DNA from 3 places in the Xanthobacter wiegelii genome. Region 3 is predicted to be linked to each of the others. Evidence: predicted binding sites of a transcription regulator. Region 3 holds the regulator's gene; each other region holds the start of a gene.
What was found. Region 3 encodes LexA, which represses DNA repair genes until DNA is damaged. Its sites were predicted from a motif close to TGTTCNNNNTGTGTTCNG; they were not measured.
Positions count from the first base shown of each region.

Region 1: the regulator LexA is predicted to act here: its motif matches at 6,407-6,424, upstream of V5F63_RS03530 (helicase-related protein).
Region 2: the regulator LexA is predicted to act here: its motif matches at 2,793-2,810, upstream of V5F63_RS16175 (ImuA family protein).

Region 1 is NZ_CM195529.1:766,013-775,461, reverse strand. It holds gene V5F63_RS03560 (helix-turn-helix transcriptional regulator) at 1-21, opposite strand, end outside; gene V5F63_RS03555 (glutathione S-transferase family protein) at 109-768, shown strand; gene V5F63_RS03550 (hypothetical protein) at 912-1,367, shown strand; gene V5F63_RS03545 (hypothetical protein) at 1,379-1,978, opposite strand; gene fdxA (ferredoxin FdxA) at 2,207-2,542, opposite strand; gene V5F63_RS03535 (RNA-binding S4 domain-containing protein) at 2,649-2,924, opposite strand; gene V5F63_RS03530 (helicase-related protein) at 2,928-6,281, opposite strand; gene V5F63_RS03525 (creatininase family protein) at 6,711-7,574, shown strand; gene V5F63_RS03520 (NUDIX domain-containing protein) at 7,779-8,396, opposite strand; gene V5F63_RS03515 (ABC transporter ATP-binding protein) at 8,402-9,449, opposite strand, start outside.
Region 2 is NZ_CM195529.1:3,473,605-3,483,053, forward strand. It holds gene V5F63_RS16170 (DNA translocase FtsK) at 1-2,488, opposite strand, end outside; gene V5F63_RS16175 (ImuA family protein) at 2,824-3,642, shown strand; gene V5F63_RS16180 (Y-family DNA polymerase) at 3,524-5,116, shown strand; gene V5F63_RS16185 (error-prone DNA polymerase) at 5,113-8,412, shown strand; gene V5F63_RS16190 (polysaccharide deacetylase family protein) at 8,587-9,449, shown strand, end outside.
Region 3 is NZ_CM195529.1:2,465,069-2,474,517, reverse strand. It holds gene trpD (anthranilate phosphoribosyltransferase) at 1-398, shown strand, start outside; gene trpC (indole-3-glycerol phosphate synthase TrpC) at 395-1,186, shown strand; gene V5F63_RS11295 (DUF2147 domain-containing protein) at 1,291-1,725, shown strand; gene moaC (cyclic pyranopterin monophosphate synthase MoaC) at 1,845-2,333, shown strand; gene V5F63_RS11285 (molybdopterin molybdotransferase MoeA) at 2,380-3,594, shown strand; gene lexA (transcriptional repressor LexA) at 3,752-4,462, shown strand; gene V5F63_RS11275 (ComEC/Rec2 family competence protein) at 4,580-6,817, opposite strand; gene gltX (glutamate--tRNA ligase) at 6,989-8,416, shown strand; gene V5F63_RS11265 (sulfurtransferase TusA family protein) at 8,413-8,649, shown strand; gene V5F63_RS11260 (M20 aminoacylase family protein) at 8,716-9,449, opposite strand, start outside.

The DNA of each region.
Region 1 (9,449 bases), 1.7 Mb from region 3:
GAGGAGGCGGCTGGCGCGCATGGGGATAGAGCTATCAAACCTGACAGAAGGTGTCAGCCTCGGCCGTTTAGAGGTGTGGCGTCACCCCTCCCGACGACAGGAGATCTCATGACCGCCGACGACACCATCACCCTGTTCCACGCACCCCACACCCGCTCCTCCTGCGCGCTGACACTGATCGAGGAGCTGGGGGCGCCCTATCGCCTCCATGTGCTGAACATGAAGGCGGGCGAGCAGCGCCAGCCGGCCTATCTCGCCGTGAACCCCATGGGGAAGGTGCCCGCCATCCTGCACCGGGGCGAACTCGTGACCGAGCAGGTGGCGATCTTCATCCATCTCGCCGATGCCTTCCCCGAAGCCGGCCTCGCGCCTGGCCTGGGTGCGCCGGGGCGTGGCCCCTATCTGCGCTGGCTTGCCTATTACGGCGCCTGCTTCGAGCCCGCCCTCACCGACCGCGCGCTGAAGCGCGAGCCCGCCGCGCCCGCCATGTCGCCTTACGGCGACTACGACACCATGCTCGACACCGTGACGCGCGAGCTGGCGGCGAAGCCCTATCTTCTGGGCGACCGGTGCACGGCGGCCGACATTCTGTGGGGCAATGCCTTCAACTGGGGCGTGATGTTCAAGCTGGTGCCCGAGACGCCGGTGATCGCCGATTACGTCGCGCGCATCATTGGCCGGCCGTCGGCGCTGAAGGTGGCGGAGCTGGATGCGCGCCTCGCGGCCGAGCATCAGGCGGCGGTGGATGCCGCTGCGACCACCGGCTGAGCAGCGGGTCCGCGACAGGCGCTCCCCTCCCCTGCGAAAGCCCGGCTTTGCAAATGCCGCATTTCCCGCCAGAACTGGCGGCAAGAGCGTCGGCGCCGCATCCCGCGATGACGGTACCGGGCGATAAGCAGCGGGAGGCGCGCATGGTGTACAGGTCGGACCGCAGGCAACCCGAGGGGGCCGCGCGGCAGGCGCTCCGCCATACCCTCCGCAACACCGCCCTCGCCGGCCTGCTGCTCCTCGGTGGCGCCGCGCCGGCGCTGGCGCTGATGTCGCCGCAGGTCTATGCGAGCGCCCGGGAGGGGGCGAAGAGCGTCATCGTGGTGGCGGTGGAGGGGGTGACCCTCACGCCGCGCGCCTTCGGCACCTGCGCGGTGGCGGGGACGGTGAAGGTGGTGGAGCGCGGCGAGGCCTACACGGTCGGCCAGAAGGTGACGCTCGACATTCCCTGCGCCAAGCCCAACGCGCTGCCGCCGCTGGGCGGCACCATCTATCAGGAGACCGACAGGCTGCAGGCCGCCAAATTCGGCCGCGCCTATCTCGACGCCGACGGCAAGCTGGTGCTCTCGCAATATTTCCAGCTGGAGGCGCTGCCCTGAGGGGGGTCCCGTCAGCTTTCCGTAACCCTGTAGAAATGCCCTGAAATCGGTTCAACGAACATTTCCATACGGCAAAGGTCCCTGTCTCCGCGCAGAAGCGGGCACGGGTCGCTCAGGACCGCGTCGGTTTCGTCGAAGATGATGCTCTCGAAAAGGGTTGCCGTCACGAACACGGAAAGGTCGCGGTTTTCCAGAACCAGCCGGGCAGGAGTGCTATCGGGGTGCCGAGCGCGCCATTCGGCGATGCGCGCTTCATAGGCGGGAAGGTTGACCTTGAACCTGACGTAGCGCGACGCGTCTCCAAGCGTCGGGACGCTGAGGACAGTCAGGGCCAGCATGCCGATGCCGAGAAGATGCGACACGGCCCTGCGCCAGCGCCCGGTCACCAGGAAGACCAGCGCCGCAATGCTGCCGTAGGCGAGGCCGCACGCCCCCAGAAGAAGCAGCAGGGGAAAAGCGAGCCCAAGGACCACGACAGCGCGCTCGGAGAATTCGCCGAAAAACACCGTCAGGGCCAGGAGCAGACACCAAGCCCCGCTCGGAGCCAGCGCCAACCACGCCCATCGGTCGCGACGGCCCGAGGGGTGTCCCGCCGCAGGAACCTGCTGCATGCCGGCTCGACCTCACTGCCCAATTGCATCCGGAGCGTGTATAGCTGGTCTCGACAATGTTGCCAGAGACCGCAGAACTGCGCCGGGCGCCTGTCGCGCCCAATGGCCCCTCTGGCGAACATCGGAGCGCGGGTCCGCCCCCATCCCTGCCGAAACCAGCGTGAGATTGCGCACACGGCGGCGAGCGCACATCCTGGGATCAGTCGCCCTGGCCGGGCAGATCTTGGCTCAGTCGCCCTGGCCGGGCTCCGGGGAGAACAGTTCTTCCTTGCCGGGCTTGCCGTCCCATTCCTTGGCGTCGGCGGGGGCGTCGCGCTTCAGGGTGATGTTGGGCCAGGTCTTGGCGTATTCGGCGTTGAGCGCGAGCCACTTCTCCAGCCCCGGCTCGGCATCCGGCTTGATGGCCTCGGCCGGGCATTCCGGCTCGCAGACGCCGCAGTCGATGCACTCGTCGGGGTGGATGACGAGCATGTTCTCGCCCTCGTAGAAACAGTCCACCGGGCACACGGACACGCAATCCATGTATTTGCAGCGGATGCAGTTCTCGGTGACGACGTAGGTCATGGGCAATCCCTTTCGAGGGGCTCGGGTAGCGCAGGCGCACGCGCCACGCAAGCGGCGGCAGGCCAAAGGCCGATAAAACTGGGCGCGCCGCAGTCCCTAAATCCCGTCACGCTTCTGTTATTTCCTCGAAAAGCGCGAGAGCGGATGTAGCATCTCCCCGGCGTTCCGCAAAGGCTGTCACCCGCAGCACCCGCACCTGCCGGTCGAGGGCGATGGTGAGCACCTGCCCCGCCCGCACCATGTGGCCGGGGCTGGTGACCCGTGCGCCATCGAGCCGCACATGGCCCGAACGGACGAGATCGGCGGCATCCTCGCGGGCGCGCACCACGCGGGCATGCCAGATCCAGCGGTCGAGCCTCTGCCGCTCCGCCGGATCGCTCACGGCTCAACCGCCCTTCTTCTCCGCCTCCAGCCGCGCCTTGAGGGCGGCGAGGGCGGCGAAGGGGCTGTCCGGGTCCGCCGGCTTCTCGCGGCGACGCTCCTGATGGGCGGGGCGGTTGTCCGCCCGCTGCTCGGGACGCGGGCCGCGATGGCCCTCGTTACGATGGCCCTCGTTCCTGTGCTCGCGATTGCCCTCGCCTTCGCGCGGGCCGCGGAAGGGACGGTCGCCGCGCGGCGGACGCGGGGCGCGCTCACCCTCGGGGGCACCGGCCTCAGCGGGCGCCTGCTCGGGACGGCGGTGGGGCGGACGGCCATCACGACGCTCGCCGCGTCCGCCACCCTTCTCGCCACCGCGCTCGCCGCGATCTCCGCCCGGACGATCGCCGAAGCGGCGGCCTTCGCCGGCCGGGCGCTCGCGACGCGGCGCGCCGGGCGGACGGCCGGGACGCCACACCTCGATCAGCTCGGGCTCGGCGGGAGCGGCCTCGGCGGCAGCACCTTCGGCAACGATTTCGGCCGCACCTTCCACCGCCTCGGGACCACCGGGGGCGGCAGGCGCCTCCACCTCGGCCGCGACTTCGGCGGCGGTGGGATCGCCGGACACCTCGACCGCCTCGGCGGCAGCCTCGGCCTCGGCCGCATCGGCGAGAACGACGTCGGCGGGGGTCTCTTCAGCGGGCGCGTCCTCGGCAGGCGCCTCGACAAGCGCCTCGTCCACCGATTCGGCCGGCTCGTCCGCAGGGGCCTCGGCCGGCGATTCCGCCGGGGCGTCGAACAGCAGGTCGGCCTCGATGGCGCCTTCCGGCAGCGGGGCGAGTTCCACGGGAGCCGCTTCCGGCGCGGCGGCGGGGGCCTCGGCCTCCGGCGGCGGCGGGGGGCGGCGCTCCATGCGATAGCCGAGCGACTTCAGGATGGAGGCGAAATCCTCCCCCGAGCAGCCGGCGAGCGAGGTCATGCCCACGGTCACGGTGAAGCCGCGCCCGTCCACCGCTCCGGCCGGCTTGGGGCCGGGGGAGTTGGGCCGCCACGCCAGCGCGGGGCGGATCAGGTCGGCGAGGCGCTCCAGAATGTCCACGCGCACCGCACGCTCGCCGCACACGCGGAAGCCGACGGCGCGGTAGAGCCCCTTCTGCACCTCGTGATCCACGGGGATGGAGGTGCGGCCGGAGGCGGCGAGGTGCGGCAGCTCGTCGAGGCCCTTCTGGGCGAGGCCGCCGTGCTTCAGCGCATAAAGCTCCGCCGCCAGCGCGCGCGGGGCGGGCTTCAGCAGCGCCGGCAGATAGATGTGATGGGCGCCGAAGCGCACGCCATAGCCGCGCAGGGTGGCGCGGGCGGCCTGATCCAGCCCCTTCACCTCGTCGGCGACGCGGGCGCGCTCCAGAACGCCGAGGCTCTCGACGATCTGGAAGGCGATGCCACGGGCGATGCCGGTGATGTCCTCGGCGGTGCCGAGCTTGGTGAGCGCGCCGAGCAGCTTCTCGATATGGGCGGCGATCCACAGCGTGAGGCGGGCTTCCACCTGGTCGCGGGCGGGGCCGGTGAGATGCTCGTCGGCGATGATCTTGAAGCGCGGCTTCAGCACCTCGTCGCCGGGGATGAGCTTGGCCACCGCCTCGCCCGTCCAGCGGATGGTGCCGTCGAAGGTGAGGACGAACGCCTCGTCCACCGCCTGCGACAGGCGCTGGGCGCGCTGCTCGATCTCGCCGGCCAGCGCCTGCTGGGCGGCTGCGCGCAATGCCTTGGCCTCCTCGCCACCGGCCGCGGCTGCGGGATCGGGGGCGAACTGGAAGCCGTGGAGGTGGCCGATGACGTGGCCTTCGACGGTAACGTCACCGGTCTTGCTGATTTCAGTTTCGAGCATCGTGTTCTCTCGCAGGCGCCGCATGAGCACGCTGGTCCGCCGATCCACGAAACGCTGAGCCAGCCTTTCGTGCAACGCATCCGACAGCTTGTCCTCGACCCCTCTCGTGACGCCTTGCCAGTGCTCCGGATCCCTGAGCCAGTCGGGCCGGTTCGCGACGAAGGTGAGGGTCCTCACCTGCGCAATCCGGTTCGACAACGTGTCGATGTCGCCTTCTGCGCGATCGGTCAAGGCGATTTGACGCGCGAACCAGTCATCGGGGATGCGGCCACCCCCCTTTATGTGCCCGAAAAGGGTGCCCACCAGCTCCGCATGGGCGCCCGGGGAGACCTTGCGATAGTCCGGCACCTGGCAGGCATCCCACAGCCGTTCCACGTCGGCGGCGCCGTCGAGACGGCCCGTCACCTCCATGTCCCGGCTCATGATTTCAAGCACCGCAACGTCATCGGCGGTGGGCGCGCGGGTCAGCCCCTCCTCCTTCGGCAGGCGCGAAAGGGAAGCGAGGAGCGCGGCGGGCGACTGGAAATCGGCGACGGCGTTGCGCCATTGCAACACCTTCGCGGTGTCGAACACATGCTCCTCCAGCCGGGAGACCAGTTCCTCCTCGAACGGTGGACAACGCCCCGTCGTGCCGAACGTGCCGTCCCGCGTCGCGCGGCCGGCACGGCCGGCGATCTGCGCCATCTCGGAGGCATTGAGCTTGCGATACTGCCAGCCGTCGAACTTGCGGTCCGAGGCGAAGGCCACGTGGTCCACGTCGAGGTTGAGACCCATGCCGATGGCATCGGTGGCGACGAGATAATCCACATCGCCGGACTGGTAGAGATCCACCTGCGCATTGCGGGTACGCGGCGAGAGGGCGCCCATCACCACCGCCGCCCCGCCGCGCTGGCGGCGGATGAACTCGGCGATGGAATAGACCTCGTCCGCCGAGAAGGCGACGATGGCCGAGCGGCGCGGCAGGCGGGAAATTTTCCGCTCGCCGGCGAAGGTGAGGGTGGAGAGGCGCGGCCGCACCACCACGTTCACCCCGGGAATGAGCTTTTCCACAAGCGGGCGCATGGTGGCCGAGCCCAGCAGCAGCGTCTCGTGCCGGCCGCGCCGGTTCAGGATGCGATCGGTGAAGACGTGGCCGCGATCGAGGTCCGTGGCGAGCTGGATCTCGTCGATGGCCACGAAGGCCACATCGAGATCACGCGGCATGGCCTCCACCGTGGAGACCCAGTAGCGGGCGTTCTCCCCATGGCGGCCCTTGGGCTTGATCTTCTCCTCGCCGGTGATGAGCGCGACCTTGTCCGCCCCCACCCGATCGACGATGCGCTGGTACACCTCGCGCGCGAGCAGGCGCAGCGGCAGGCCGATGATGCCGCTCTCATGGCCGAGCATGCGCTCGATGGCGAGGTGGGTCTTGCCCGTGTTGGTCGGGCCAAGGACCGCGCTCACCCCCCGCGCCCTCAGATTGCGCGGCAGCACGGCCCATCGGGTGACGTCGTCCATCGGCTCTGGCGCAATCCACGTAAAGGAGGGGTGTTCCTGTATCATATCGGGACGCGAGGGCGATGGCGAAAGGGGGCGCGCGGACATTCGCCGAACGGGAGGGGAGCGAATCAGTTTGCGGGCGGCGTTCGCGGGGTGTTCTCCGGCGGGGCGGGCTGAAGTCGTCCCCTCGCCCGTACCCGACGCTTCTCCCCTCTCCCCTCGAAGTCGGCTTCTGCCGACTTCGACCTGCACGATCCGAACTCGGCAACAGCCGAGTTCGGGCGGGAGAGGGGCCGGGGGTGAGGGGGCGCGCCGAGCCGAGGCGCCCCGATGCCGCGCCACACCCCTCACCCGTCTCGCGGCGGAGCCGCGATCCACCCTCTCCCGCAAGGGGAGAGGGGTAGCCCTTGGGCCGAGGCCCGCGTTGCCGCCCAGACCCTTGACATCATGCGGCTTTTCCTTCCCATGGAGGTAGGGTGGCGCGGCAGCACGCGCCGGGCGGCGTGGAGGCGGACGGTGTTTCTGAAATGGGCTGAACTTTCCTCACCGGCCCTCGCGGCACTGGACAAATCCCGCATGGTCGCCGTTCTGCCCGTCGCCGCCGTGGAGCAGCACGGCCCGCATCTGCCGCTGGGCACCGACCTGTTCATCGCCGAGGCCTATGTGGAGCGCATCGCCTTCATGGTGCCGCGCGAGGTGGATGCGGTGTTCCTGCCCGTGCAGGCCGTGGGCAAGTCCGACGAGCACATCTCCTTCGCCGGCACGCTGACGCTCTCGCCCGCCACCGCCATCGCCGCCTGGGTGGAGCTGGGCCGCAGCCTCGCCCGCGCCGGGGTGCGCCGCCTCGTGCTCATGAACACCCATGGCGGCAACGTGCCGGTGATCGATCTCGTGGCCCGCACCCTGCGGGTGGACCACAGGATGCTGGCCGTCACCTGCTCCATGCACCGCTTCGGCTATCCGGTGGGGCTGTTCTCCGATCACGAGCGGGCGCACGGCATCCATGGCGGGGAGATCGAGACCTCGCTGATGCTCGCGTTCCGCCCTGAACTGGTGGATATGAGCCACGCCGGGCCGTTCCCGCCCTATTCCATCGCCATGGAAACCGAGTTCCAGCGCCTGCGCGCCAACCACCCCGTCGGCTTCGGCTGGCTGGCCGAGGATCTCAGCCCCGACGGCGCCATGGGCGACGCCACCCATGCAACGGCCCTCAAGGGCGAGGCCGCCTACGAATACGGCTCCCGCGCCTTCGTGGAGCTGCTGAAGGACGTGGCGGCGTTCGATCTGGCGCGGCTGGAGCCGCATGCGTGAGGGGTAAGGACGGGGACGGCAGGCCAAAGCGCCTGCTCCCCATGTCACTGCGTCATCCCCCGGCTTGTCCGGGGGATCCACGGTTGGGCTGGATCCGGCTCTCGAACATGGCTCAGGCGACGCAGTGTATCGCCCGGACGAGCCGGGCGATGACGGCGGGAAGGGAGCGCTTTAGTAACCCGTCCCTGACGGCGCAAAATCGCCCTAGCCCCGCTCCGCCGCCGCGATCAGCTCCGGAAGCCGGGCGCGGTTGAGCGCCAGCCATTGCAGCGCCAGAATAAGAAATCCGTTGATGCAGCGCCCCGCGCCGATGGCGGCGAGGGCCTCGTCAACCGGCACGGCGAAGGGGCGGGTGGTCTCCGTCTCCGCCGCCGATCCCGCCCGCTCGGGCAGGCCGGACGCATCGAGGATGCCGAGGTAGAGCTGCGCCATCTCGTCCGTCACGCCGGGCGTGGGGGTGAAGGCGAGCATGGGCACGAGGGCGCGGGGCGCAACGCCCGCTTCCTCCACGCACTCCCGCCGGGCGGCGGCTTCCGGGTCTTCCCCCTTTTCCACCATGCCGGCGACGATCTCGATGAGATCGCCCTTGCCCCCCGCGAGGTGCGCCGAGAGGCGGAACTGGCGGATCAGCACCACGAGGTCGCGCTCCGGATCATAGCCCAGCACGCCCACCACCCGCCCGCCGCGCACGATGTCACGCACTTGGCGGTCGCTCGTGCCGTCCGCGTGGTGCAGGACGAGGTGGTAGCGCTCATAGGGGCGGAAGCCCTTGGCCAGAAGCTCCGGCCCGTCCACGTCCACACGGGCGGGACGATCCTCCATCACCGTCACTGGCGCACCACGCCGTGGCCGGCGGTGTCGAGGTTGAAGGCGGCGGCGAACAAAGCGCGGGTGTAGTCCTCCCGCGGATGCTCGAACACGTCGTGCGCCGGCCCCTCCTCCACCATCTTGCCGTTGCGCATGACGAGGATGCGGCTCGCCAGCGCGGACACCACGCGCAGATCGTGGGAGATGAACATGAAGGTGAGGTCGCGCTTCTTCTGAAGCGCGCGCAGGAGATCGACGATCTGCGCCTGCACGATCATGTCGAGCGCGCTCGTCGGCTCGTCCAGCACCACGAAGGAGGGCTCCAGCGCCATGGCGCGGGCAATCGAGATGCGCTGGCGCTGCCCGCCGGAAAATTCGTGCGGATAGCGGTGCCGCGTCTCGGGATCGAGCCCCACGTCGGCGAGGGCCGCGATCACCCGCGCCTCGCGCTCGTCGGCGGACAGCTTGCGCTGGTGGACGAGGAGCCCCTCCTCCACGATTTCCGCCACCGACATGCGCGGCGAGAGCGCGCCATAGGGGTCCTGGAACACGATCTGGAGGTCGGACCGCAGCGGCCGCATGGCCTTGAAGCTCAGTCCGTCGATGGGCTTGCCGAGGAAGGCGATGGGCCCGGAGCTGGAGATGAGCCGCAGCAGCGCGAGGCCGAGCGTGGTCTTGCCCGATCCGCTCTCCCCCACCACGCCCAGCGTCTCGCCCCGGCGGATGGCGACGGAGACCCCGTCCACCGCCTTCACGTGCCCGACCGTCTTGCGCAGGATGCCGCGCTTGATGGGGAAATAGACCTTGAGGTCGTTCGCTTCCACCACGATGGGCGCGTCGGGGGCGATGGGGGCCGGGTCCGGCTTCGGCTCGGCCTTGAGCAGCGCCTGCGTATAGGGGTGCTTGGGGTGGAGGAAGGTCGCCTCCGCCCCCCCCTGCTCCACGATCTCGCCCTTCTGCATCACGCACACCCGGTCCGCGATCTTGCGCACGATGCCGAGGTCATGGGTGATGAACAGCATGGCCATGCCGAGCCGCGCCTGAAGCTCCTTCAGAAGCTTCAGGATC
Region 2 (9,449 bases), 1.0 Mb from region 3:
TCACCTGGAAGGAGATGCGGGTGGGGAAATTGGCCTTGATGGTGCCGGTGATGACATCCACGGAAGGCCGCTGCGTCGCCATCACGAGATGAATGCCGGCGGCGCGGGCCATCTGGGCGAGGCGCTGGATGGCGCCCTCGATCTCCTTGCCCGCCACCATCATCAGGTCGGCCATCTCGTCCACGATGACGACGATGTAGGGCAGCGCGGTCAGGTCCATCTCCTGTTCCTCGAACAGGGCCTCCCCGGTCTCGCGATCGAACCCCACCTGAACGTTGCGGGTAATGATCTCGCCCCTGGCCGATGCCTCGCGGACGCGGGCGTTGTAGCCATCGATGTTGCGCACCGCGAGGCGGCTCATCTTGCGGTAGCGCTCCTCCATCTCCTTCACCGCCCACTTCAGCGCGATGATCGCCTTCTTGGGGTCGGTGACGACAGGCGTGAGCAGGTGCGGGATGCCCTCGTAGACGGAGAGCTCCAGCATCTTGGGGTCGATCATGATGAGCCGGCAGGCTTCCGGCGTGTGCCGGTAGAGCAGGCTCAGGATCATGGTGTTGATGGCCACCGACTTGCCCGATCCGGTGGTGCCGGCGACCAGCAGATGCGGCATCCGCGCCAGATCGGCAATCACCGGCACGCCGCCGATGGTCTTGCCCAGGCACAGGCCGAGCTTGGGATGGGCCTCGGCGAATTCGTGGCTCGCCAGAAGCTCGCGCAGCCACACGGTCTCGCGCCGCCGGTTGGGCAGCTCGATGCCGATGACGTTGCGCCCCTCCACCACCGCGACGCGGGCGGAGACCGCGCTCATGGAGCGGGCGATGTCCGGCGATAGGCCGATGACGCGGGAGGACTTCACCCCCGGCGCCGGCTCGAACTCATAGAGGGTGACGACCGGGCCGGGATTGGCGTCGATGATCTCGCCGCGCACGCCGAAATCGCGCAGCACCTGCTGGAGCATGGTTGACGACTGGTCGAGGAATTCCTCGGAAAGTTCATAGTCCGGCTCGACTACCGGCGGCTCGCGCAAGAGATCGAGGGGCGGGAGGAAATAGGGGCCGCTGTCCCCCTCCGCCACTGCGGGAACAGCCTCGGGCGGGAGGGTTGCAACGGACGGCACCGGAACAGGGGCGACGGCACCCGACGCTGCAGGCGCTGCTGCCGAGGCCGCGGGAGCGGACGTGGCAGCCGAATGCAGGGCGCCGAAGAACTGGGCGCTGATGCTCTGCTGGTAGGGCCGCCAGGACGCGAACGCTTCGCCCGACAGGATCGACCCGGCCGCGAGGGGTAGGGATTCATCCTCGGCTTCGGCCTCGTCCTGATCCTCGTCTTCGAGCACGGCGGTGTCTTCCGGCTCATCCTCGTCGAGTTCGGTGTCGAGTTCCTCGTCTTCCTCGTCCGTCAGGTCCGTTTCCTCGAAGGCATCGTCTGCGAGTTCGTCGTCTTCAAGTTCATCGTCCTCCAACTCCGAGGAGAGTGCCCCGTCGTCCTCGTCCAGTTCGTCGTCGTCCTCGGAAAGGTCGATCTCCTCTCCCTCCTCCTCGGCATCGTCCGTGTCGCCCTCCAGTTCAGCGACCTCATCGTCCTCGGAGTCTTCCTCCTCGGAGTCTTCCTCCTCGATCTCGTCGTCCTCGAGTTCATCCTCCTCGGAGGCGTCCGCCTCGGGAACCTCGTCTTCGTCGAAGTCGACAGCCTCCTCGGCGTCGGACAGGACCTCGAACGCCGGGTCCTCGCTCTCCACCAGGTCGTCTTCCACACCGGCCGTCTCTGCGGGCGCAGGATCGAGGTCCTGCTCCCCGGCCGGAGCGGGCGGGGTGGCGGCGCGGCCGAGGACGACGAGGCGGAGCAGGCTCCACAGGTGATCGGGGACGTCAGCCGTGTCGACCTCCGAAGCCGCCTCGGCCACAGCCTGTGGCGCGGTGTCGGCCTCAAGGAGCGCAGGCGCTGCCGTTTCGGTCAGGATCTCCTCGCCCGGGACTGTCTCCGCAAGCGCGACCTCGGAGGCCGGGGGCTCGCAAACCAGCGCAGTCGCTTCTTCCGCAACGGGCGGCAGGACGACGGGGGCCGCCGTCACCTCTTCCGGCACGGCGGCGGGCGCGGCGAAGGCGGTCTCCGTGGGGATATCCGCGAGCTTGGCGACGGGCTGTGCCAGCGGCTGGACCACGTCATCCGCCGGCTCGAACAGGAAGTGCCAGCCGCGGCTCGACCCCTGGGTCGTGACCGGGGTGGGCACCTGCGGCAGGACGGGCGGCATGCTCGGCAGCGGGGGCGCGCCCGGCTCGCGGGGCCGCAGCAGATGGTCCGGGGTGCGGGTGAAGCGGGTGTTGGCGTCGAGGGTGAAGGGCCGGAGCCAGCTCGGGACCAGTTCCAGGTCGATCCAGCTGTGGGTGGGCTCCGCAGTCTCGAAGGCGCCGTCATGGAGGCTCGGGTCGTATTCCGGAATCCGCTCGTAGAACGAGGGCAAGCCGCGTTCGGAACCAGAATCGGCCACGGGCGCTTCGAACGTTTCGTCAGGAGCGAACGAGGGGTACGCAAAAGGTCTGGGAGGACGGTTGAAGGAAGACATGGGAATCCGAAATCCGCAGCACCGGCGCCGTTTCGCAGACACTAGGGCGGGGGCGTTAAGGGGAGGTTTGCACCTCCAAATAACGGTTTCTGAATACCTTGCATGTGAATCATGGGGACAAGCCGACACGGCCTCCCCTCGCCTGAACCCGGTTCGGTCCAGCCCCCGCAACCCCTGCTGCCGGACCTCCATACGGTTGACATTCCGCGCTCCCGGAGTCCTTTTTAATGAGAACAAAATAGGAACATTGGTCTTCCTCCATGCACCCCCAGCAGGCTCCGCGCGAGGATCTGGCGGCCCTTCGCCGCCGCATCGTCGAAATGGAACGGCTGTCCGGACTTCCGGACGGGGCTGCCCGGCCGCGCCTGTCCCTGGGGGCCCCACTGGATGATGCCCTGGGCGGCGGCCTCGCCCGCGATGCGCTGCACGAGGCCTTCCCGGCGGAGAAGGGCAATGCCGCCGCCGTGCTCGGCTTCGCCCTCGCGCTCGCGGCCGGCACCCGCAAGCCGGTGCTGTGGGTGCGGCAGGATATGGCGGCGCTGGAGGGCGGCGACCTCTACGGCCCCGGTTGCGCCGCCTTCGGGCTTGATCCCTCCCGCCTGATCCTGGTGGCCGCCGCCGACGCCGCCGACACGCTGGGCGCCGCGGAGGAGGCCCTTGGCCACGGCGCGCTCGGGCTGGTGGTGGCGGAGCCTTGGGGATCCCCGCGCCTCATCGACCTCACCGCCACCCGCCGCCTCGCCTTGCGCAGCGAGCGCTCCGGCGTCCCCTCCCTCCTGCTGAGGCCGGGGGCGGACCCCGGCCCTTCCGCCGCCGCCACCCGCTGGCGGGTCGCCGCCGTCCCCTCCCGCGTGGCGGGGGACGTGCCGGCCTTCTGCCTCGGGCCGCCCGCCTTCGCGCTGGAGATCGAGCGCAACCGCCTCGGACCCACCGGCCGCTTCACCGTGGAATGGAATGCCCATGCCCGACGCTTCACCCCGGCGCCTCGCCGCGCTCTTCCTGCCGCGCCTGCCGACCGACCGGCTGCACCGCAGCCGGCGGGGACGTCGCATGTCGTCGGCTGGCGCCGCACCGGCTGACCTGCCGCTGGTCACGGTGGAGGTGAAGGCGAACGCCCGCCGCCTCGCCGCGGTGGACGCAGCCGCCGCCCGCCTCGGGCTTCATCCCGGCCTTACCCTCGCCGACGCGCAGGCCCGCGTGCCGCAGATGGAGGCGGTGGAGGCGGATGCGGCGGCGGATGCCGCGCTGCTTGCGGCCATCGCATCGTGGTGCGAGCGCTGGACGCCGTTCGTCGCCGTTTCCGGGCCGGACGGCATCGTGCTCGACATCACCGGCTGCGCCCATCTGTTCGGCGGCGAGGGGGCCATGCTGGCGGCCATGACCGAGCGGCTCGCCGCCACCGGACTGGCCGCCCAGGGCGCGGTGGCCGGGACCGCCCGGGCCGCCCTCGCCCTCGCCCGCTGGCGGCCGGGGCAGGTGGTGCGGGCGGGGGGCGAGCGGGAGGCCGTCGCGCCCCTGCCGGTGGAGGCCCTCGACCTCGATGCGGAGGTGGCGCGCAGCCTCGCCTATCTCGGTCTCGTGCGGATCGGCGACATCGCCGGCAAGCCCCGCGCGGCGCTGGCCGCCCGCTTCGGCAGCGCCCTTGTGGACCGGCTGGACGAGCTGTGCGGCGCGGCTTCGCCGCCCATCTCCCCGCTCAATCCCCTGCCCGTCTACGTGGCGGAGCGGCGCTTCGCCGAACCCATGGGCGATGAGGCGACCGCCCGCGCCGTGCTCGCCGACCTCGCCCGCGATCTCGCCGGTGTACTGGAGCGGCATGGCGAGGGCGGACGACGCTTCGAGGCCGCCTTCTTCCGCAGCGATGGCGCGGTGCGGCGGGTGGCGGCGGGCACGGCGGCGCCGCTCCGCGACGGCGCCCGCCTCGCCGGCCTGTTCCGCGAGCGGCTGGCCGCGCTGGCCGATCCACTCGATCCCGGCTTCGGCTATGACGTGATCCGCCTCTCGGTGACCGCAGCCGAGCCGCTGGCCGCCACCCAGTCCGGTTTCGGCGCCGAGCCGGCCGGCGCGGGGCTGGACCAGTTGGTGGACACCCTCTCCGCCCGGCTGGGTCCGCGCCGCGTCACCTGCCTTGCCGCGCAGGACAGCCATGTACCCGAGCGCGCCGCCGTGCGGATGCCGGCGCAGAAGGCCTGGCGCAGCCGGGACATGCTTGCTCATGATTGGGCCGAGCCGGCTGCCGCAGATGCGCCCCTTGCCCGCCCGCCGGCCCTCTTGCCCGTGCCCGAGCCGGTGGAAACGCTGGCCGAGGTGCCGGACGGCCCGCCCCTGCGGTTCCGCTGGCGGCGCGTGCTGCACGAGGTGGCGCGGGCCGAGGGGCCGGAGCGCATCGCCCCCGAATGGTGGACCGCCCTCGATGGCACCCGGCCGGGCCTGACGCGGGACTATTTCCGCGTGGAGGACACCGAAGGACGCCGCTTCTGGCTCTATCGCGAAGGCACCTACGGACGCGAGACGTCGGCGCCGCGCTGGTTCCTGCACGGCCTGTTCCCGTGAGCGGCCCCTTCTATGCGGAGCTGGCGGCGGCCTCGCATTTCTCCTTCCTGCGCGGGGCGAGCGCGCCGACCCATCTGGTGCGCACCGCCGTCGCCCTCGGCCTCGACGGGCTCGGCATCGCCGACCGCAACACGGTGGCGGGCGTGGTGCGGGCCTATAGCGCGCTGGAGGATCTGCGCAGTCTCGACGAGGATCTGGAGGCAGACGACCCCGAGGCGGAGGCAAAGCGCGCCGTCGCCGCCCGCGCCCGTGCCTTCCGGCTGGTGACGGGCGCGCGGCTCGTCTTCTGCGACGGCACGGCGGACATCATCGCCTATCCCTCCACCCGCGCCGGCTGGGCCCGGCTCTGCCGCCTGCTGACCACCGGCAACCGGCGGGCGAAGAAGGGCGACTGCCACCTGTCCCTTCCCGATCTCCTCGCCGATGCCCGCGACCTGATGCTCATCGTGCTGCCGGGTGAAGACGGGAACACTCTTCCACCTCTCCTCTCCCTCCTTGGCGAAGCGGCCGCCGGGGCAGTGTGGCTCGGCGTCGACATGCCCTTCTCCGGCGCCGACCGCCGCCGTCTCGCCGCGCTCAAAGCCGTCGCCCGCACTGCCGGCGTGCCGCTGCTGGCGGTGAACGAGGTGCTCTATGCGACGCCGCAGGAGCGGGACCTGCAGGACATCCTCACCTGCGTGCGCGAGGGCACAACCATCGCCGAGGCCGGACGACGGCTGATGGCGAACGCCGAGCGCCATCTTAAGCCCCCCACCGAGATGACCCGCCTGTTCCGCGATGCCCCGGAGGCGGTGGCGGAGAGCGCGGCATTCCTCGCCCGCATCGACTTCACTCTGAAGGAGCTGAAGTACGACTATCCCGAGGAGCCCGTGCCTCCCGGCTGGACGCCGCAGGCCTGGCTGGAGGAATTGACCTGGCGCTGCGCCGCCGTGCGCTATCCCGGTGGCCTCCCCGAGAAGGTGGAAAAGCTGCTGAAGGAGGAGCTGGCCCTCATTCGCCAGCTCGAATACGCGCCTTACTTTCTCACCATCCACGACATCGTGCGCTTCGCCGAGAGCCGGGGCATTCTCTGCCAGGGGCGCGGGTCGGCGGCCAATTCCGCCGTGTGCTACGTGCTCGGCATCACCGCCGTGGACCCCGCCGACAACGATCTCCTCTTCGCCCGCTTCATTTCCGCCGAGCGGCGCGAGCCGCCGGACATCGATGTCGATTTCGAGCACGAGCGGCGCGAGGAAGTGATCCAGCACATCTATGAGAAATACGGCCGCCACCGCGCCGGCATCGTCGCCACCGTCATCCACTACCGCCCGCGCAGCGCCATCCGCGACGTGGGCAAGGCTCTTGGGCTCACCGAGGACGTGACGGCGCGCCTCTCCTCTACCCAATGGGGCAGCTGGGGCCGGGACGTTTCAGACGCGCACATCCGCGAGGCGGGGCTCGACCCCTCAAATCCCTTCATCCGCCGCGCGGTGGAGCTGGCCGGCCGGCTGATGGGCGCGCCCCGCCACCTCTCCCAGCATGTGGGCGGCTTCGTCTTGGCCCGCGGCCGGCTCGACGACACCGTGCCCATCGGCAACGCCGCCATGGCGGACCGCACCTTCATCGAATGGGACAAGGACGACATCGACGTGCTCGGCCTGATGAAGGTGGATGTGCTGGCGCTCGGCATGCTCACCTGCATCCGCAAGGCGCTCGACCTGATGCGCGACCACGAGGGCATCGACTGGGGCCTCGCCGACGTGCCGCGCGAGCAACAGGACGTCTACGCCATGCTCCAGCGCGGGGATTCCATCGGCGTATTCCAGGTGGAAAGCCGGGCGCAGATCAACATGCTGCCGCGCCTCAGGCCGAAGGAATTCTACGATCTCGTCATCCAGGTCGCCATCGTGCGGCCGGGGCCGATCCAGGGCGACATGGTTCACCCCTATCTCAGGCGCCGCAACGGACTGGAGGCGGTGGACTACCCTTCCCCCGCCCCGGACTTCGGCGACAAGGACGAGCTTCGGGTGGTGCTGGGCAAGACCATGGGGGTGCCGCTGTTCCAGGAGCAGGCCATGAAGCTCGCCATGGTCGCCGCCTGCTTCTCCGACAAGGAGGCAAACCGCCTGCGCCGGGCCATGGCCACCTTCCGCAACCTCGGCACCATCCAGGAATTTGAAAGCATGATGGTGGAGCGCATGGTGGGGCGCGGCTACAAGCGCGACTTCGCTCAGCGCTGCTTTGAGCAGATCAAGGGCTTCGGCAGCTACGGCTTCCCCGAGAGCCATGCCGCCTCCTTCGCCAAGCTCGTGTACATCTCCTCCTTCATCAAGTGCCGCCACCCGGCGGCCTTCGCCTGCGCCCTGCTCAACGCCCAGCCCATGGGCTTCTACGCCCCGGCCCAGATCGTGCGCGACGCGCGCGAGCACGGCGTGGAGGTGCGGCCCGTGGACATCAATTTCAGCCATCAGGACAACACGCTGGAGCGACGGGAGGACGGCACGCTGGCCCTGCGCCTCGGCTTCCGGCAGGTGGACGGCTTCCATGCCGACTGGGGCGGGCGCCTCGCGGCGGCACGATCCGGGTCTTTCGCGAGCATCGAGGAATTGGCCCGCCGCGCCCGGCTGCCCACCCGCGCGGTAAAGCTGCTGGCCGATGCGGATGCCTTCCGCTCCATGGCCCTCGACCGGCGCGCCGCGCTCTGGCACGCCCGCCGCCTGCCGGATGACGACGCCCTCCCCCTGTTCGCCGCGGCGGACGCCCGCGAGCTGGGCGTGGAGGAAGCGGTAACGCTGCCGCGCATGGCGCGCTCGGAGCACATCGTCGCGGACTACCAGACCGTGCGCCTCTCCCTGAAGGGGCACCCCATGGGCGAGCTGCGCGACCATTTCCGCAAGGAGCGCATCCTCACCTGCGCCGAGACGGCCGCGCTGAAGGACGGCGCGTTCGCCCGCAATGCGGGCGTCGTGCTGGTGCGCCAGCGGCCGGGCAACGGCAAGGCCATCTTCATCACCATCGAGGATGAGACCGGCATCACCAACATCGTCCTATGGGAGCGCACGCTGGAGCGCTTCCGCCGCGAGGTGATGGGCGCGCGCCTGCTGCTGGTGGAAGGACGCATCCAGAAGAGCCCGGAGGGGGTCGTCCACCTCATGGCCCAGCGGCTTACCGACCGCACCGCCGACCTCACTTTGCTCTCCCGGGTGCGGCAGCCGCGCATGGAGGTGGCGCGGGCCGATGAGTTCGCCCACCCCCAGCATCCGCGCAAGCATCCGCGTGACGTAAGGGTACTGCCCAAGTCGCGGGACTTTCACTGATCGCCGCGCCGAAATTGCCGAAGAGGTATCCAGCAGCCCAAGTCCGTCGGCGAGGGGGCGAAAACTCGATAATTCAGGCAAAAAAGGCACGACAGCCCTGCACGCTTCACGATTTATCCACAAAAACCCGTGAGGCTTCAGGGCATATGGAACTAAGGCCGGGATACCGCCGCCGTGAAGCCGCTCCTCATCGTTACCGGATTTGTGGCCGCCGCCGCCGTTGGCGCAGGCATGGCCATCAGCCCGTTCCTGTCGGCCAAGGACGACGGCCCGGCAACCACCCAGTCCATCTCACAGGCCGCGACACCGGCTTCTGGACAGGCGGCCCAGGGCAAGGGCGCAACCGCCGCGCAGAAGACGGCGGCGGCCGCTGCCCAGCCGACGCCGGCCCCCGCGCCGGAACCCGCCGCGCCGCCGCCGGTGACGCCGCGCAAGAACTACACCTACAAGTCGTTCGACGTGGACGGCTCCTACATCGCCCTCACGTTCGACGACGGCCCGAGCCCGGAGACCACCCCCCGGCTGCTGGAGATGCTGCGCCAGCGCAACATCAAGGTGACCTTCTTCGTGCTCGGCAACATGGTCGCCAAGCATCCTGAAGTGCTGAAGATGATTGCCGACGAGGGGCACGAGATCGGCAGCCATTCCTGGAGCCATCCGCAGCTCACCCGCATCAGCGCCGCGGCGCTGGACAAGGAGCTCGGCAACACGACCGAGGCGATCTTCCAGGTCACCGGAAAGCGCCCGATCTTCCTGCGTCCGCCCTACGGCACCATGAAGCCGACACTACGCACCACCATCGAGGAAAAGTACGGCCTCACCATCGTCAACTGGTCTGTGGACCCCAACGACTGGAAGAACCGCAACAGCCAGGCGGTGCATGACGCTATCATGGCGCAGGTGAAGCCGGGCGCCATCGTGCTCTCGCACGACATCTACGCCACCACCGTGGACGCCATGCCGCGCATCCTCGATGAGCTGATCGCCAAGGGCTACAAGTTCGCCACGCTGTCGCAGATGGTGGCCATGGACAAGCC
Region 3 (9,449 bases):
CAGAGAAGGCGTTCGTGGTCCACGGCTCGGACGGGCTCGACGAGATCACCATCTCCGGCGGCACCGACATCGCCGTGCTGGAAGACGGCCGCATCCACACCTTCACCCTCAATCCGGAAGATGTGGGCCTTTCCCGCGCCCCCGCCGAGGCGCTGAAGGGGGGCGATGCCGCCTACAATGCCGCCGCCCTGCGCGCCGTGCTGGACGGCGCCCCCGGCGCCTATCGCGACGTGGCGGTGCTGAACGCCGCCGCCGCGCTCGTGGTGGCCGGACACGCGAAGGACCTCACCGAGGGCGTCGCCTTGGCGCAGACGAGCCTCGACACCGGCTCCGCCCGCGCACGGCTGGAACGGCTCGTCACCCTCTCCGCCTCTCTCGCCCCGGAGGCCGCGCAATGAGCGACATCCTCACCAAGATCGAGGCCTACAAGCGCGAGGAAATCGCCGCCGCCAAGAAGGCCCGCCCGCTCAACGAGATCGAGGCCGCCGCCCGCTGCGCGCCCCGGGTGCGGCCCTTCGCCGGGGCCATCGAGCAGAGCCTCTCGGAAGGTCGCACCGCGCTGATCGCCGAGATCAAGAAGGCCAGCCCCTCCAAGGGCCTGATCCGCGCGGACTTCGATCCGCCGTCGCTTGCCCGCGCCTACCAGCGCGGCGGCGCCACCTGCCTCTCGGTGCTCACCGACACGCCCTCCTTCCAGGGCGCGCCGGACTATCTGAAGGCCGCCCGGACGGCGGTGAGCCTGCCGGTGCTGCGCAAGGATTTCATGTACGACACCTATCAGGTGGCGGAAGCCCGCGCCTGGGGGGCGGACTGCATCCTCATCATCATGGCCGGGGTGGACGACGCCCTCGCCCGCGACCTCGCGGATGCGGCGGCAGCGTATGGCATGGACGCCATCGTGGAAGTCCATGACGACGCCGAGCTGGACCGCGCGCTGGCGCTGCCCTGCCGGCTCATCGGCATCAACAACCGCAATTTGCGCACCTTCGAGACCACGCTCGAAACCTCCGAGCGCCTCGCGCCCCGCGTGCCGAAGGATCGCATCGTCATCGGCGAGAGCGGCATCTTCACGCCGGCCGACGTTGCGCGGCTGGCGCAGGTGGGCATCGGCACCATCCTCGTCGGCGAGAGCCTGATGCGTCAGGAGGATGTCGCTTCCGCGACGTGCCAGCTGCTCGCAGGCTAGGCTTGCCGTATACGTGAAGTTACGCCTTAATACGTGAGGTGGCCCGAGAAGAGGCCGCAGCACCGGCCCCTGCGTCGCCGGTGCCTCACGGGAGGAACAGCTTCATGAGGACCACGCTTTTCACGGCGCTCGCCGCCGCCAGCCTTCTCGCCATCCCGACCTTCGCCACCCCCGCCTTCGCGGCCGACCCGACGGGCCTGTGGCAGACCCCCACCCGCAGCGGGCAGGTGGAAATCTCCAAATGCGGCGCCAGCCTCTGCGGCCGCCTCGTCTCCTCGGAAGGGCTGAAGGCCGATCCGGCGCTGAAAGACGTGAACAATTCCAACGCCAGCCTGCGCGGCCGGGCGCTGAAGGGCCTCACCATCCTCACCGGTTTCTCCGGCGAGCCACAGGAATGGACCGGCGGCAGCATCTACAATGCCGAGGACGGCAAGACCTATTCCGGGACCATCACCATGGACGGCGACAACACGCTGAAGCTGCGCGGCTGCGTGGTGGTTCCGCTCTGCAAGACGCAGGTGTGGACCCGCCTGCGCTGAGCGCCGACCCGCGCCGGCAACACAGCCTTTCCGCGGCCCTGCGGCTGCGGCGGTGGACAGGCGCCGCCGCGGACGCCATCTTCCCGTCCGACATCGAATCCGGGAAGACCGCGACGGCCATGGCCAGCCTGACCCATCTCGACGACCAGGGCGCCGCCCGCATGGTGGACGTCTCCGACAAGGACGCGACCACCCGCGAGGCGCTGGCCGAGGGCCGGGTGGCGATGGCACCGGAGACGCTGGACCTCATCCTCTCCGGCAACGCCAAGAAGGGCGACGTGCTGGGCGTGGCGCGCATCGCCGGCATCATGGCCGCCAAGCGCACCCACGAGCTGATTCCCCTCTGCCATCCGCTGATGCTGACCAAGGTGGAGGTGGAGGTGGTGCCCGACCCCGCTTTGCCCGGCCTTCACGTCACCGCCCGCGCCAAGGTCACGGGCCAGACCGGCGTGGAGATGGAGGCTCTGACCGCCGTCTCCGTCGCCTGCCTCACCATCTACGACATGGCCAAGGCCGCCGACCGCGGCATGCGGATCGAAGGCATCCGCCTCTTGGAAAAATCCGGCGGCCGCAGCGGCCATTTCCGCGCCGACGCCGGAGCGGCCTGAGCCTTTTCCGCTAATCACAGCACGTCCAGAGTGAGGGAGCCGCGCCATGGCGCTCATGACCGTCGAGGAGGCCACCGCGCTCATCACCCAGGGCGTCGTCGCGCTCGGCGTCGAGGAGGTGCCGGTGCAGGCCGCCGCCGGTCGCGTGCTGGCGCGCGATCTCGTGGCCCGCCGCACCCAGCCGCCGGCCGACATGTCGGCCATGGACGGCTACGCCGTGCGCGGTGCCGATATCGTCGAGACACCCGCCCACCTGACGGTCATCGGCGAATCCGCCGCCGGCCGGCCCTTCGCGGGCACGGTGAGCACCGGGCAGGCCGTGCGCATCTTCACCGGCGCGGTGGTGCCGGAGGGCGCCGACACGGTGGTGATCCAGGAGAACGTCACCCGCGAGGGCGACACCATCACCACCACGGCGCCGACTGCGGCCCTGCGCAACGTGCGCAAGCGCGGCTGCGATTTTTCTGAAAGCACGCCGGGCCTCTTTGCCGGCCGCCGCCTGACCGGCCGCGACATCATGCTCGCCGCCGCCATGGACCATGCGACGCTGCCGGTCGCCCGCCGCCCGCGCGTCGCGCTGCTGCAGACCGGCGACGAACTCGTGCTGCCGGGCCAGGGCACCGGCAAGGACAGCGAGATCGTTGTCTCCAACGCCTTCGGCCTCGCCGAGCTGGCCCGCCGCGCCGGGGCGGAGGTGACCGACCTCGGGCTCTTCAAGGACGATCTCGCCGCCATCCGGGCCGTGGTGGCGCGGGCGCTCTCCGGTGAATTCGATCTCGTGGTGTCCTCGGGCGGTGCCTCGGTGGGCGATCATGACCTCATGGCGCCGGCGCTGAAGGCCGAGGGGGTGGACCTCTCCGTCCACAAGATCGCGCTGCGCCCCGGCAAGCCGCTGATGTTCGGCCATCGGGGCGATGTGCGGGTGCTGGGGCTGCCCGGCAATCCGGTCTCCTCCCACGTCTGCGGGATGATCTACCTCGTCCCCCTCGTCCGCGCGCTCCAGGGCGATTCCCGCCCCGGCCCCGAGACCGTGCCGGCGCGCCTCGCAGCCAACCTGCCGGCCAATGACGTGCGGCGGGATTTCATGCGCGCCACCCTCGAGCGCCGGCCGGACGGCACGATCCACGCCACGCCCTCTCCCTCCCAGGACAGCGCCATGCTGAGCATTCTCGCTGCCGCCGACTGCCTTCTGGTGCGCCCGCCTTTCGCGCCCGAAGGCCGCGTCGGCGATGCGTGCGAGATTATTCTCCTCGACGATTGAGCGCTTAACGGAGCCTTCACCACTTGCGGAACACAAAAGGAACAGATAAAGACTGTTCATGATTTGTTTCGCGGCGCACCGGGCTGGGTGCGCCTGAAATCGGGACCGGCCAGAGGCGCTGGCTCCAGACGGTGCGTGCAAGGAACGGGGCCAGGGAATGCTCACTCGGAAGCAATACGACCTTCTGCGCTTCATCCATGAGCGGCTGAAGGAAACCGGTGTTCCCCCCTCCTTCGACGAGATGAAGGAGGCGCTGGACCTGCGCTCCAAGTCCGGCATCCATCGTCTGATCACCGCTCTGGAAGAGCGCGGCTTCATCCGCCGCCTGCCCAACCGCGCCCGCGCGCTGGAAGTCGTCCGCCTGCCCGACAGCGTCGCGCCGGGCCTTGCCTCCGCCCGCTCGGCGGGGCGTGGCTTCTCCCCGTCCGTCATCGAGGGCAGCCTCGGCAAGGTGCGCCCGGTGCCCGAGGATGATGAGGCGGGCCAGGTGGTCTCGGTGCCGGTCATGGGCCGCATCGCCGCCGGCACGCCCATTTCCGCCATCCAGAGCCGCAGCCACACCCTGAACATCCCGCCGGAAATGCTCGGCAGCGGCGAGCATTTCGCCCTTGAGGTGCGCGGCGACAGCATGATCGAGGCCGGCATCCTCGACGGCGACACGGTCCTCATCCGCAAATGCGATTCCGCCGACACCGGCGACATCATCGTCGCGCTGGTGGACGACGAGGAAGCCACCCTCAAGCGCCTGCGCAAGAAGGGCGCCTCCATCGCGCTCGAGGCCGCCAATCCGGCCTATGAGACGCGCATCTTCGGTCCCGACCGCGTGCGCATCCAGGGCCGCCTCATCGGCCTCATGCGCCGCTACTGATCCTTATTTCTCCTGCGGGAGATTCGGAACGGGGTGAGGGGCGCGGCGGTCCACGCTCAACGGGCGCCTGCGCTTTCCTGAAGGCGTTGCCCCTCACCCCGACGCTTGGCCGACATGTCACGGAGCCATTGCATCCGCCTGCGGATCGCCGGCATCGGCGGCGCCGGGTTCGGATGCGGGCTCCGGCGGCAAGGGCGCCATCCAGGGGCGGGATACGGCGGCCTTCCGGCTTGGCTCGGCGACGAGCGTGCCATCGCGGAGGGAGAAGGCGAGCGTTCCCGTCCGCACCAGCTTTTCCAGCGTCAGCACGTCCGCCTGGCAGGCGCGCGGCGGGACGTCTCGGGTGACGACCATGCGGGAATTCAGGCAATCCGCCTCCAGGCTTTCGACACGTCGGGACACGGCGATGGTGCCGCCGCCGGGCAGCGGCGCGGTGCAGCCCAGGGGATCGCAGGTGAAGCCGGCGGCAAGGTCCCTGGTTCCGGCCGTGCGGCGGTCCCCCTCCCGCGTCAGCCACTGCTCCACCACCAGCTTCTGGCCGGAGGCGCCGAGCACCGAGAGGCGGCCGTCCGGCATCCGCACCGCCACCGTCTGCGCATCGGGCGCGACGAGGAGGTCCGGCCTCATCGGCGCACCCGCGACAAATCCCGCGATGCCGAGGGGAACCAGCGCCGCGAGGGTGAGCACACCCCGCAGCAGGCAGAGGGCCAGCAGCGCGAGGGACAGCCACAGCAATGTTCCGGCGCCGATGAAGGCGGCGCGGATGTCGGCGCCCGGCAGGGTACCCACCCAGTCGGACACCGCCGTCATGATCTCGATGCCACGCCCCATCACGGGCCAGGCGAGATGATCCCAGCCGAACGGCATCAGCAGCACGCCCGCAAGTCCCGCCGGCATCACCAGGAAGGAGACCGCCGGCATGGCCGCGAGGTTGGCGAGAAGCCCGTAGGGGGCAACCCGCTGGAAATGGAAAATGCCGTAGGGTGCCGTCGCAAGGCCCGCCACCAGCGAGGTGAGCGCCGTTCCCGCCACCAGCACCGCGACCCAGGAGACCACCGCCCCGGCGATCCCGTCCGGCCGGGGGATCGCCCGCAGCGGCTGGAGCCGCTCATAGGCGGCGACGAGGGCGAGGGTGGCGGCGAACGACATCTGCGTACCCGGATCCAGCGCCGCCTCCGGCGTCAGCGCCAGCACCAGCACCGCCGCGACACCCACCGACCGCAGCGAGAGGGACGGTCGCCCCACCATCACGCCGGCCAGCACCAGTCCGGTCATGACGAAGGAGCGCTGGGCCGGCACGTCATTGCCCGACAGCACGAGATAGAAGGCGCTGCCGGAAAGCGCGATCAGCGCCGCCATGGACTTGATGGGCCACGCCAGGGCCAGCCCCGGCACCAGCGCCAGCACGCCCCGCGCCAGCGCAAACAGGGTGCCGGCCACCAGCGCCATGTGCAGGCCGGAGATCGAGAGGATGTGCGAGAGGCCGGACACCCGCATGCTCTCCTCCACCGCATGGGGAATGCCGGAGCGGTCGCCCGCCACCAGCGCTACCGCCACCTCCGCCGGCACGCCGGAAAGCGAGGCGCGGATGCGGGCCGACAGGCTCTGGCGCACCCCGTCGAGCGCCATGGCGAGGCGCACGGACAAGGGCGGGTCGCGCGCCGGCGCCGCCTTCGGCCGGCCGAGCCCGTAGCCGATGGCGCCGATGCCCTGAAACCAGGGCGCGCGACCGAAATCATGGGCACCCGGCATGGGGGGGCCGGAGGGCGGCAGCAGTTGGGCGAGCTGCGTCACATGGCTTCCGACCGGCGGCGCCCAGCCCTTGCGCAGCGAGAGCCGCACCAGCGCCGGCGCCGTGGCGAGCCCGCGCACGGCATCGCCATCGAGCCGCAGCAGGATGCGGTCGCCGGTGGTGCGCCGTTCCACCCGCTCGATAAAGCCGGAAAGCCGCACCGGCGTCTTAGGCGGAACGATCGTTTCGTGGGCGATGAGCGCCGTCCGCGCCCCGCCCGCCGCAAAGCCGGCGACAGTGGCGATAAGCACGGACGTTAGGGCGAACATCACCGGCCGCGCCCGCGCCGCCACCGCCGCACCCGCCAGCAAGGTGACCAGAACGAGGCTGGCGGCCAGCGAGGGTTCAGTGGAGGCGCCGAAATACAAGAGAATCCCGGCGGCAAAGGCGGCCGGCAGCCACAGGATCAGCCGGCCGGATGCGGCCTCGGCCGCCGCGTCGTGGACGATGCGGGCGGTCAGCGCGTCGGCGAGGCGGAGAAGCCCGCGCGCGGAGGGGAGCGGGAGCGTCCGCGCGCCCGCCCGTGATCCCGTCCGCGCGTGCCCCGAAGCCCGCTCGTCCATCCCCGCCCGCCCGGGGCACGGCCGGGCCGCGCCTGCCCCCGTGTTCCTTGTGCCCCGCCTCTATGCTACACGGGCGCCTCCCGCGCGCCATGTGGTTCGGTTTGCGTTCCGCAGGGCTGCCGCACGCGCGTTTCCCGTCCAAGCGGACCCAAGCCCGCCGAGCCCCGCCCGATGTCGCAGATCGTCACCCGCTTCGCCCCCTCGCCCACCGGCTTCCTGCATATCGGCGGGGCGCGCACGGCGCTGTTCAACTGGCTCTATGCCCGCCACACCGGCGGCAAGATGCTGCTGCGCATCGAGGATACGGACCGCCAGCGCTCCACCAAGGAAGCCATCGACGCCATCCTCGAAGGCCTTTCCTGGCTGGGCATCGAGTGGGACGGCGATCCCATCTACCAGTTCGCCCGCGCCGAGCGGCATCAGGCCGCGGTGGCGGAGATGCTGGCGAAGGGCAATGCCTATCGCTGCTACGCCACGCCCCAGGAGCTGGACGAGATGCGCGAACTGGCCCGCAAGGAGGGCCGCCCGCCGCGCTATGACGGCCGCTGGCGCGACCGCGACCCCTCCGAGGCGCCGGCGGACCGCGCCCCCGTCATCCGCCTGCGCGCGCCGCAGGAGGGCGAGACGGTGATCGACGACATGGTGCAGGGCACCGTGACCTTCCCCAACAAGGATCTCGACGACCTCGTGCTGCTGCGCTCGGACGGCACGCCCACCTACATGCTGGCCGTGGTGGTGGACGACCACGACATGGGCGTCACCCACGTCATCCGCGGCGACGACCACCTCACCAACGCCGCCCGGCAGACGCAGATCTACCGGGCGCTCGGCTGGGACGTGCCGCGCATGGCGCATATCCCGCTCATCCACGGGCCGGATGGCGCCAAGCTCTCCAAGCGCCACGGCGCGCTCGGCGTCGATGCCTATCGCGACATGGGCTATCTGCCGGCCGCGCTGCGCAACTATCTCGTGCGCCTCGGCTGGAGCCATGGCGACCAGGAGGTGTTCTCCACCGACGAGATGGTCGAGTTCTTCGATCTCGACAAGGTCGGCCGCTCGGCCGCGCGGTTCGACTTCGCCAAGCTCGAAAGCCTCAACGGCCATTACATGCGCGCCTCCAGCGATGCGGAACTGCTCGCCGCCATCGACGCGCTGGTGCCCTACCTGCCCGACGCCGAGCACCGCCTGCCGCGCATGACCGACACGCGCCGGACCCAGCTCGCCGCCGCCATGCCGGGCTTGAAGGAGCGGGCGAAGACGCTGGTCGAGCTGCTGGACAATGCCGAGTTCATCTTCGTCGAGCGGCCCATCCCGCTGGATGAGAAGGCGACCACGCTGCTTTCGCCCGAGGCCCGCGCCCATCTCGCCCGCCTCGTGCCGCTGCTGGAAGCCGTGGAGTGGACCGCCGCCGCCACCGAGGCCGTGGTGCGCAGCTATGCCGAGGCGCAGGGCGTGAAGCTCGGTGCCGTCGCCCAGCCGCTGCGCGCCGCGCTCACCGGCAAGTCCACCTCCCCGCCGGTGTTCGATGTGCTGAGCGTGCTCGGACGCGAGGAGAGCCTCGGCCGGCTGAAGGACCAGATCGCGGAGGCTGTGGCTTGAAGGCGGCCGCCGTCACCGTCGCGCTGGATCTGAAGGGGCTGAAATGCCCCCTGCCCGCCTTGCGCACCCGCAAGGCGCTGGCAAAGGCGGCGGCGGGCACGCGGCTCGTCGTCACCTGCACGGACCCCATGGCGGTGATCGACATCCCCCACCTCGCGCATGAGACCGGCGCGGTGCTGGAAAAGCAGGAGGTCGAGACCGGCCTCCTCACCTTCGTGCTGGTGAAGGCGTAGCGCTGCCTCGCTCAGGCGCCGCGCGGGCGCTTTGCCTCGCTCAGGCGCCGCGCGGGCTTGGAGGCCTTACGCCGTGAGCGGCAGCGCCCGCTCCACCAGCCGCACCCAGTAGGATGCGCCATAGGGAATGGCCGCATCGTCGAAATTATACTGCGGATGATGCAGTCCGGCCGACGGGCCATTGCCGATGAAGATGTAGGCGCCGGGCTTCTCTTCCAGCATGTAGGCGAAGTCCTCGGCCGCCATCAGCGGCGGTGCGGCGGCGTCCACTTCCGAAGCGCCGGCCACCTCGCTCGCCACCTCGGCGGCGAAGGCCACCTGATCGGCGTGGTTGCTGGTGACCGGATAGCCTTCCTTGAAGCTCACCGTCGCGGTGGCGCCATAGGCTGCCGCGACACCCTCGGCTACCTGCCGGATGCGCTCGCGCAGCTGCGCGCGGACACCCTGATCCAGCGTGCGGGCGGTTCCGACGAGAGTAGCCGAAGGGGGCAGCACGTTGTCCGCCTCGCCCGCGTGGAACATGGCGATGGAGACCACCGCCGCCTCCAGCGGATCCACATTCCGCGAGACGATCTGCTGCAGCGCCATCACGATGGCGGAGCCGGTGAGCACCACGTCCACGCCCTGGTTGGGCCGCGCCGCATGGGCGCCGCGCCCGTCCACCACGATCTCGATATGGTCGGCGGAGGCCATGATGCCGCCCGGCCGCATGGCGAAGCGGCCCACGTCCAGCCCCGGCAGATTGTGCATGCCGTAGACCTCGCGGACCGGGAAGCGCGTGAACAGGCCGTCGTCGATCA